3 regions of the Stenotrophomonas sp. YJH_SMC_53 genome follow, and region 3 is predicted to be linked to each of the others. Evidence: predicted binding sites of a transcription regulator. Region 3 holds the regulator's gene; each other region holds the start of a gene.
What was found. The regulator FliA, encoded in region 3, starts transcription of late flagellar genes. The targets are predictions, from matches to a motif close to TAAAGTTTNNCNNNCNNNGGCCGATAA.
Positions count from the first base shown of each region.

Region 1: the regulator FliA is predicted to act here: its motif matches at 1,761-1,787, upstream of AC5P7X_RS02610 (methyl-accepting chemotaxis protein).
Region 2: the regulator FliA is predicted to act here: its motif matches at 1,921-1,947, upstream of AC5P7X_RS02735 (GGDEF domain-containing protein).

Region 1 is NZ_JCAFTF010000002.1:4,427-7,683, reverse strand. It holds gene AC5P7X_RS02610 (methyl-accepting chemotaxis protein) at 1-1,729, opposite strand, end outside; gene AC5P7X_RS02605 (hypothetical protein) at 1,939-2,331, opposite strand; gene AC5P7X_RS02600 (DUF2628 domain-containing protein) at 2,331-3,218, opposite strand.
Region 2 is NZ_JCAFTF010000002.1:30,637-33,893, reverse strand. It holds gene AC5P7X_RS02740 (TonB-dependent siderophore receptor) at 1-1,693, opposite strand, end outside; gene AC5P7X_RS02735 (GGDEF domain-containing protein) at 1,980-3,257, shown strand, end outside.
Region 3 is NZ_JCAFTF010000006.1:332,487-335,743, forward strand. It holds gene flhF (flagellar biosynthesis GTPase FlhF) at 1-318, shown strand, start outside; gene AC5P7X_RS12305 (MinD/ParA family ATP-binding protein) at 305-1,192, shown strand; gene AC5P7X_RS12310 (RNA polymerase sigma factor FliA) at 1,189-1,932, shown strand; gene cheY (chemotaxis response regulator CheY) at 1,990-2,382, shown strand; gene AC5P7X_RS12320 (protein phosphatase CheZ) at 2,382-2,987, shown strand; gene AC5P7X_RS12325 (chemotaxis protein CheA) at 2,990-3,257, shown strand, end outside.

The sequences.
Region 1 (3,257 bases), on a different contig from region 3:
TGGCCACCACTGCAAAGCCCCTGCCCTGCTCGCCTGCACGCGCGGCTTCCACCGCCGCGTTCAAGGCCAGGATGTTGGTCTGGAAGGCGATGCCGTCGATGACACTGATGATCTCGGCGATCTTCTTCGACGAGGCTTCGATGGCCGACATCGTGGTGACCACCTGGCCGACCACCTCGCCGCCCTGCGACGCGACACCGTGCGCGCCAATCGCGAGCTGGTTGGCCTGGCGTGCGTGCTCAGCGTTCTGCTTCACGGTGGAGGTCAGTTCCTCCATCGACGCCGCCGTCTCTTCCAGGTTCGCCGCCTGCTGCTCGGTGCGCCGCGACAGATCGGTGTTGCCCGAGGCAATCTCGCCTGCCGCCAGGTTGATGCTGGACGCGCTGGACTGGATGCGGCCGACAATCTGCTTGAGCTGATCGACGGTGGCATTGCAGTCATCGCGCATGCGGGCGAACACGCCGTGGAAGTCGCCCTGCATGCGTACGGTGAGGTCACCGCGCGAGATCGCCTGCAGCAGCGTCGACACCTGCACCAGGTTCTCGTCGGTGGTCTGCATCAGGCGATTGAGTCCAGCCACCATGTCGCGGAAATCATAGGCGAAGCGATCTTCATCGCCGCGCAGGCTGAAGTCGCCCGCCGCCGCGGCCGTCGCCAGCCGGCGGATCTCGCCGTTGATCGCCGACAGGCTGGTCTTGGTCTCGTCCATTGCCTGGGTGATCGCCGCCTTCTCGCCCGGCAGCGGATCCATGTCCACCGACAGGTCGCCACGGGCGTAATGCTTCATCACTTCGATCAGCCGGTTCTGCACTTGCACGTGCGAGCCGACCAGCGCATTGGTCTCGTGCACCATGCGCCCGTAGTCGCCGGGGAAGGCAGCCTCGTCCATGCGATAGCTGAGGCTGCCGGCATCGTGCTGGCGGGCCAGCTCGCCCTGCGCCGCCATCACCGACTGCAACTGCGCCTGCATGCGCTGCATCGACCTGAGCAGCTGCGTCACCTCATCGTTGCCGGACGCGTCGATGCTGTTGTCCAGCCGCCCGTTGGCGATGCCGTCGGCCAGCTTCACCGCACCTTCCAGCGGGCGGGTCAGGCTGCGGGTGATGGCCCACGCGGCCAGCGAGCCCAGTATCAGGCTCAGCACGCCGAACACGATCGACAGCGTGCCGGTCCAGGATTCGGTTGAACGGTATTCCTCGCGGCTGCGCGCGGTCAGTGTCTCCTGATGCCGCAGCAGGGTCGAGATCGTCTCGTTCCATGCGGTAGCCAGGCCGTGCTCGGCGAGCAGTTCCTTGGCCGCACCGTCAAAATCCCCCGCCTTCATGCGCTCGTGCAGATGCTGGGTGGAGGCGTCGGTGGCCTTGCGTGCCGCGTCGATCTTCGCCACCAGGGCATCACCGGTGGCATCGCGTGGAATCTTGATGTACTTGGCCCAGATGCCGTCGTAGGTCTGCGACAGCTCCTGCGCCTTCTGATAATCCTTGTCGAAATCCTCACCGCGCTTGATCACCATCAGCCGGCGATGCATCAGCACCGCGTTGTTGGTATCCAGCATGTCGTTCAACAGCCGCATCTTCACCATGTTGACGTCCACCACCTTCGAGAACTGGGCGGACTTCAGGTGATTCCCGTACAGCACCAGGCCGACGATGGCCACGATGAACAGCAGCAGCAATCCAAATCCGGCACCCAGCCGGGATCCCACTCGGAGGTTGCGTAAGGCGAGCATCTCAATTCCCTTGATCATGGCCGTACGATCGATGGCGGCGCAGGCAGGGGAAACTTTATGGGCTGGTATTATTATATCGATCCAAAACTCTGGAACTGTGCAGACAGGTGTGAAATAGGACGAACCACGAAGGCGTTATATCCAGAAGGTATATCGCCACGTGCAGCGAAATGGGATCAGACAGGGACCTGCCAGCCCGTTGCGCGGCATTACGGGGCAGCTGGTCCCGGGAAGACCAGATCCTTCCCGAGCCTTGCCGCATAGACGCTCTCGAACTGGAAGGAGAGCACAAACCGGAACCCGCACGCCGCGGCGTAACGCTTGATGAAGTGGCAGATTTCCTCCCAGGCGCTTTCAAACCCGCACGCGCGGAAATGGAACGAACCCAGCAGGCCCACCTGCCACGAGGCCTCAATCCCTTCCGCTACGACAGCTTCCGGCGGGTCGACGATGCCGAACCCGAAGCCGGTGTTGGATGCTGGAAGATATCCACGCAGACCGTCAGTACCGTCGAAGTACTCGGCCTGGATCGAATCCAGATCGTGCAGCACGGGACCCAGATCGGCACCGGCTTCGACTTCGAGAAACAGCGAAATGCTCATTACCTGCGCAAGCCGATGAGGGTATGCCTGTTGAAGAACCGCATCTTCCCCTCGATCGTGAAGTCCGTGCGCCTGATTTCACCCAGCATCATCTCGCGCTGCGCCTCGCTCAACGTGCACGGCTCCAGGACATTCGCCTCCAGCACTTGACCTGGTGGCGCCAAACGCAGCTCGACAATGCAGGCATTGCCCTCGATGGGAACACCTGCTGGCCACGCCGTCATTGCGATCGCACGCATTTGCTCCTGGTACTCCACCTGCTCCGCTTCCTCTATCTGCGGGTCCGGCAGATCCGGCGGGTTCGCCGCCACGTGCAGAGCAGACTGCGTGGGCGTTGGCTCTGATATCGAACCAACGATCAGTTTGATCAGGGTGTTCTGTGAGGCCGTTACCGCCAAGGCGATCACCAGAGCGGTGTAGCTGACACCACCAGCCTTCTGCAGCTCAAGGTGCCGCCGATGTGCCCCGCGATGCTCAGCATCAACCTTGCGGACAATCCTTCGGCAATGCGCTAGGTACAGCGGATTCGCCAGGATTCCTGCAAGTACGCGAAACACCACGAAGGAGAGCAAGGACAACCATGGCAGCCCCAGCAGCACGAAGGTGGTCATCAGCAACGGCGAAAGGATGAACCAGATCGCGCCCCACGCATGCATGCGCCGGAAGAAGAACCAGAGTGACGAGAACAGGAATGCCGGCCAGTTCCAGCGCCTTGGCGCCCCGCCGCTTGCGTCGTACAGCCTCCAGTAGTGGAGGTAGGTGGAGAACCGGTCTCCTACCACGATCGCCAGTGCGTCCTTCTCGCTCGGCCCATCAGAGGTTGCATCTGTGCTCTGCACCGCTTCACCGACGGCGCTGCCGAAGGTGGGTTCAATCCTTGCTCTCATTATTTTTCATCCAAACTCGACACGAAATCACTCACGACC
Region 2 (3,257 bases), on a different contig from region 3:
CGGCCTGGATCTTGTCCTTGTAGTCGTTGTGGAAGTAGGTCAACGACGCCTGCCAGCCGCTCTGCGGTGCCCACTCGATGCCCAGTTCCTTGTTCAGGCTGGTTTCCGCCTTCAGGTCCGCGTTGCCGCGCATGTAGCAACCGGCGCCCAGGCTCGGCAGCGCATTGGGGCAGCCGTTGCCGCGGGTGTAGTAGAGATAGTCCGGATTCGACTGGTACAGGTTCGGCGCCTTGAACGCGCGGGCAATGCCGCCCTTCACCACCCAGTCGCTGCTGATACGGAACTGCGCGTTGAGGCTGGGGCTGGTGTTGTTGCCGAACTGGCTGTGGTGGTCGAAGCGCAGGCCCGGGGTAACGATCCAGCGCTCGCCCAGGTAGATGTTGTCTTCCACGAACACCGCCGTGGTCTGCGCATCGGCCTTGCCGCGCGCACGATCAGCCGACAGCCCCGGGATGCCACCGCCGCTGATGCTGGACTGGCTCATCGAGTACGGGTCGGTCAGGCGGCTGTCCAGGTATTCAAAGCCCAGCGTCCAGATGTTCTCGGCACCACCCAGCGTGGTCGGGAAGCTGACTTCACCGTCCAGCTGGTAGTTGCGCAGGCGCGAGGTCGACCAGTCGGTGCCGTTGAAGCTGCCTTCCGGGCCACCGGCCAGGCCTTCGTTGATGCGCGAGTTGTTCACCGCTTCCACCGCAGCCGTCACCCGCGAGGTGACATCGCCCCAGCGACCACGATGGCTGATCGCGCCGGTGTTGCGGTACATCCGGTTGGTCTCCGCCTTGCCGTCGGCCAGCGCCGCCAGATCAACGCCGGTCGAGGTGCCGGTGGTGCTGACCGCACGGTCGCCGGCGTAGATGTTGCCCTGGCGGCTGGTGCCCGCCTCGAACTCGACCACCTGGTTGGCGGTCACGTCCCAGCGCAGCAGCGCGTTGACGTCGCGGTTCTTGACGCCCTCGCGGCCAGCCGGTGGCACTGCGTTCGGCTGGGTGGCGTACTGACGGTTGAGATCGAGTGAATCGGCGTCGGTCTTGTTGAGGTTGCCGTACAGGCGGAACGACAGCGTGTCGGTCATCGGCCCACTCAGCTGCAGGCCGACGCGCTCGCTGCCACCTTCGGCGCTGTGTTCAGGCACCAGCCCGTACAGGTCGACCGCACCGGCAAGGTCGCCGGTCGGGCGCTTGGTGATGATGTTGACCACGCCACCGGAAGCACCGGAGCCATAGCGTGCCGCCGCCGGTCCGCGCAGCACTTCGATGCGCTCGATCATCTCCGCCGGCACCCAGTTGGTGTCGCCGCGTGTGTTGCGCTCGCCGCTGCGCCCCATGCGCACGGCATCGCGCGCACCGATGCGCTTGCCGTCGACCAGGATCAGGGTGTTTTCCGGGCCCATGCCGCGCAGGTCGATCTGGCGGTTGTTGCCGTACTGGCCCGAGGCGCTGTTGCCGGTGAGGTTGACGCCCGGCATGGTGCGCAACAGTTCGGCGATGTCGTTGGCCGGTGGGCGCCTGGCGATGTCCTCGGCGGTGATGGTCGAGGTACCCAACGCCTGGCGGGCAATCTGCGAGGCGGTGACGTGCACCGTGTCGATATCGGTGGCGTCGGTTTCAGCCTGGGCGGTCAGCGCGCTGCCCGCCAGCAGGGCGGCAACGGCGAGCGCCAGCGGGCGCGGCGAGAGGACAACGGCAGGAGACATGATCTGGACCTTCTGGCAGGGCAACGGGGCCTCTGGCAAAGGGCTTGAGGCAACGACGAGGGGGAGGCGGAGCGTCGCTGCAGTCGCCTGCGGCCCGATCCGTGCGTGCATTCTCCCATCAATGCGAGTGATTCTCAAATGCGTTCGCTCATTGCTACCGCAGGCATGATGTGCCCTGCGTGCCGAACGACCCTGCATCGGGCTTAAACTGGCCGGCTTGCCCACCATCAACCGCACGCCGCCGCGGCCGATACCCGTGGTTTGCCGTACGCAGTCAGAGATCGACGTGGAACCACCTCAACTGGACGATGCCAGCCAGCCGCTGGCCGAGGCCTGGCAGCACTGCCTGCAACAGGCCGGCCCGGCCGCCACCGCGCTGCTGCACGCCGCCGCAACCGATGCCCCGCCGGCGCTGGCCCAACGCTTCTACGAAGTGCTGTTGCAGGACGGGCGTGCACGCCGCTTCCTGTCCCACGATCAGGTCAAGCAACGCCTGCAACCGGCCATGCAGCGCTGGCTGGTGCAGCTGCTGACCACTGATGCCGACGGCATTGCCGCCACCGTTGCCTCGCAACGCGTGATCGGCGATGTGCATGCCCGGGTCGGCATTCCGGTCGACCTGGTCACCCGCGGCGCGCGCGTACTCAAGCACGAGCTGTTCGTGCGCCTGCGCGACGACGCGCCCGACAGCGCCACCGCGTTCGCCGCCATCGACTGCCTCAGCGCGATCATGGACATCGCCATGGAAGGCATGACCTTGGCCTACACCCATGCACGTGAGCGCTCCACCCGTGCCGATGCTGCCTACCGGCTGTTCTCGCTGGTGCAGAATGTCGGTACCGAACGCGAGCGCCAGCGTGCACTGCTGCTGGACTGGGAGAACGCCCTGCTCTACGCACTCGCCGGCCACGTGCAGGCCGGCGAAAGCGCCAGCCTGGCGACCTCGGAATTCGGCCTGTGGTTCACCCACAAGGGCATCCCCAGCTTCGGCGAGAGCAGCGAAACCCAGCAGGTCGGCCAGCTGATGGCCCGCATCGACGGCAACCTGCAGCGGGCAAGCAATGACACCCCGGCGCAACGACTGGCAGTGCTGCCGGCCATTCGCGAGGACCTGGCCGCCATCCGTACCCTGATGACGCTGTTGTTCGAACGCATCGGTGAACTGGATGCCGGCAGCGATGCCCTGACCAACCTGCTCAACCGCCGCTTCCTGCCTACCGTGCTGCGCAGGGAGATCGAGCTGGCCACGCGCAATCGCACGCCGTTCTCGCTGCTGCTGCTCGACCTGGATCACTTCAAGGCGATCAACGACGGCCACGGCCACGATGCCGGCGACCGCGCGTTGCAGCACGTCGCCGGCCTGCTCGGCCAGCTGACCCGCGGCAGCGACTACCTGTTCCGCTACGGCGGCGAGGAGTTCGTGGTGGTGCTGGTTGCCGCCAGTGAGTCACAGGCCTCGGTGATTGCCGAGAGCCTGCGCCGGCAGATCGCGCAGTCGCCTGTGGCACTGGCCAACGGCCAGGTTCTGTCGCTGACTGCCAGCATCGGCGTGGCCGGCCATGAT
Region 3 (3,257 bases):
GCCGCCCGCCAGGTGCGCACCCTGCTGGTGCTGCCGGCCAACACCAGCTTCGGCGACATGGACGAGGTGGTCCGCCGCTTCGGTGCCGCCAACCTGCAGGGCCTGGTGCTGAGCAAGCTGGACGAAACCGGCCGCTTCGGCAACGCCCTGTCGGTGGCCGTGGACCATGCCCTGCCGATCACCTGGGTGACCGATGGCCAGGACGTTCCGGACGACCTGCACCGGGCCAGTGCGGCCAATCTCGTACTTCGCCTTGAAGATTTGCGCCGAGCGGCCGATATGCCCTGCAACCCGGAGTTGAACCATGCCGTCGCGTGAGTACGCCAAGCTGACCAAGACCTTCCCGCTGTCGGCCACCCGCAGCGAGCCGCTCGGCCCTGTGCGCACCATCGCCGTGACCGGCGGCAAGGGCGGCGTGGGCAAGACCAACGTATCGGCCAACCTGGCCGTGGCGCTGGCCGGCATGGGCAAGCGCACGCTGCTGCTGGACGCCGACCTCGGCCTGGCCAACATCGACGTGATCCTGGGCTTGAACCCCACCTTTACGCTGGCCGACCTGGTTGCCGGCCGCTGCTCGCTGGACGATGTCATCGTCGAAGGCCCGAACGGCGTGCTGGTGGTCCCGGCCGCGTCCGGCCGCCGGCACATGGCCGAGCTGGCCCCGGCCGAGCACGTCGGCCTGGTCAACGTGTTCTCCGAGCTGGAGCGCGAGCTGGACATCATGGTGGTGGACACCGCCGCGGGCATCACCGACGGCGTGCTGACCTTCTGCCAGGCCGCGCAGGACACCGTGGTCGTGGTCTGTGACGAGCCGGCTTCAATCACCGACGCCTACGCGCTGATCAAGGTGCTGTCGCGTGAACGGGGCGTGGACCGCATCCAGGTGGTGGCCAACATGGTGCGCGACCCCAATGAGGGCCGCGTGCTGTACGAGAAGCTGACCCGCGTCTGCGAGAAGTTCCTCGCCGATGTTTCGCTGAACTACCTGGGCTGCGTGCCGCAGGATGACTGGCTGCGCCTGTCGGTGCAGCGCCAGCAGCCGGTGGTGAAGGCCTACCCGTCCAGCCCGTCCGCACTGGCGATCACCGAGATCGCGCGCCGCACGGCCCGCTGGCAGGCGCCGACCGAACCACGCGGCGGCGTCGAGTTCTTCCTCGAACGCATCCTCAAGCAGCGCGGGGTGGCGGCATGAAAGGCGCGGCCCAGTACAGGGAAGTCCAGCGCTCGGCGGCCAACGACGTCATCGCCCAGCACTCGGACCTGGTGCGGCGCATCGCCCACCATCTGGCCGCGCGCCTGCCGGCCAGCGTCGAAGTCGACGACCTGATCCAGGCTGGCATGATGGGCCTGATCGAGGCTTCGCGCAGCTACGACGCCGACCAGGGCGCCTCGTTCGAGACCTATGCCTCGATCCGTATCCGTGGCTCGATGATCGACGAGATCCGCCGTGGCGACTGGGTGCCGCGCTCGGTGCACCGCCGTGCACGCGATGCTGCCGCCACCATCCGCCGCCTGGAACAGAGCAGCGGCCGCGCCGCCAGCGCCACCGAAGTGGCCGCCGCGATGGAGATGCCACTGCCCGAATACCTGCGCCTGATGGAAGACGCCGCGCGTGGCCAGGTGCTGAGCCTGGAGTCGCGCATTGAGGACCAGGGCGAGCTGGACACGGTCGCACAGGGTGGCCCGACCCCGCAGCAGGTGCTGGAGCGCAGCGAGTTCGGCCGCGAGCTGGGCAAGGCCATCGGCCATCTGCCCGAGCGCGAACAGCTGGTGCTCTCGCTCTACTACGAGCAGGAACTCAACCTGAAGGAGATCGGCGCGGTGCTCGGCGTGAGCGAGTCGCGGGTCTGCCAGATCCACGGCCAGGCCGTGCTGCGCCTGCGCGGCCGGCTGAAGGTATTCGAGGCCGTCGACGCCGGCCTCGAAGAATGAACATCCCCGAGGCAGCTGCCCCCGGCCGCCCGGAATGAACAACAAAGGAACTCTGCTTTGAACAAGAACATGCGCATCCTGATCGTCGACGACTTCTCGACCATGCGTCGCATCGTCAAGAACCTGCTGGGCGATCTGGGCTTCACCAACACCGCCGAAGCCGAGGACGGGCATGCCGCGCTGTCGCTGCTGCAGAGCCAGCCGTTCGATTTCGTGGTCACCGACTGGAACATGCCGGTAATGACCGGCATCGAGCTGCTCAAGGCGATCCGTGCCGACGCCAAGCTGAAGACCCTGCCGGTGCTGATGGTCACCGCCGAAGCCAAGCGCGAGCAGATCATCGAAGCGGCCCAGAACGGCGTGAACGGCTACATCATCAAGCCGTTCACCGCGCAGACGCTGGAAGAGAAGCTCGGCAAGATCTTCGAACGCCTGGCGGCCAGTGCCTGATGGATACCACGGTCGACAAGAATGCCCTCGCCCTGCGCCTGCAGGAAGCACTGGACGCACTGGAGTCCGGTGACGAAACCGCCTGGCGGCAACGCATCGACGGACTGGTCGCGCTGCGCACGCAGCCGATGATGAGCGGCCTCTCGCGGCTGGCCCGCGAGCTCGGGCAGGCCCTGGGTGAACTGCCGACCGTACCCAGCGAGGCCGGCGAACTGGACGATGCCTGCGCACGCCTGGACCACGTGGTGGCGATGACCGAACAGGCGACGCACCGCACCCTGGACCTGGCCGAGGAATGCCGCAGCCTGACCGAACAGTTGCGCGCCGAAGGCCTGCAGCCGGGCCAGGATGCACAGCTCGAGCGCATCCGCCACAACCTCACCGAGATCGCCCTGACCCAGAGCTACCAGGACCTGACGGGGCAGATCATCCGTCGCGTGGTCGGCATCGTCCGCCGTGTGCATGAGGGCTTCGGCGCGCTCGGCCTGCCGCCGGAACAGCATCGCACCGATCCGGAACTGGCCGGGCCGGCACTGAAGGGACTGGACCGCCACGCGGTCTCGCAGAACGACGCCGACGACCTGCTGTCGGACCTGGGGCTGTAAGCATGAGCGCGGTATCCGACGACATCACTGCCGATTTCATCATCGAGGCGCAGGAAATCCTGGATCGCCTGGGCGAACAGCTGGTGTCGCTGGAGCAGGCACCACAGGACACCGAGCAACTCAACGCGGTGTTCCGGGGCTACCACACGCTCAAGGGCGGCGCCGGCTTCCTCGGCGTCACCGCCATGGTCGAGTTGTGCCACGCCGCCGAAGAAGCGCTGGGCATCGCGCGCGCGGGCCAGGCCGTGCTGCAGGCCCATCACTTCGATG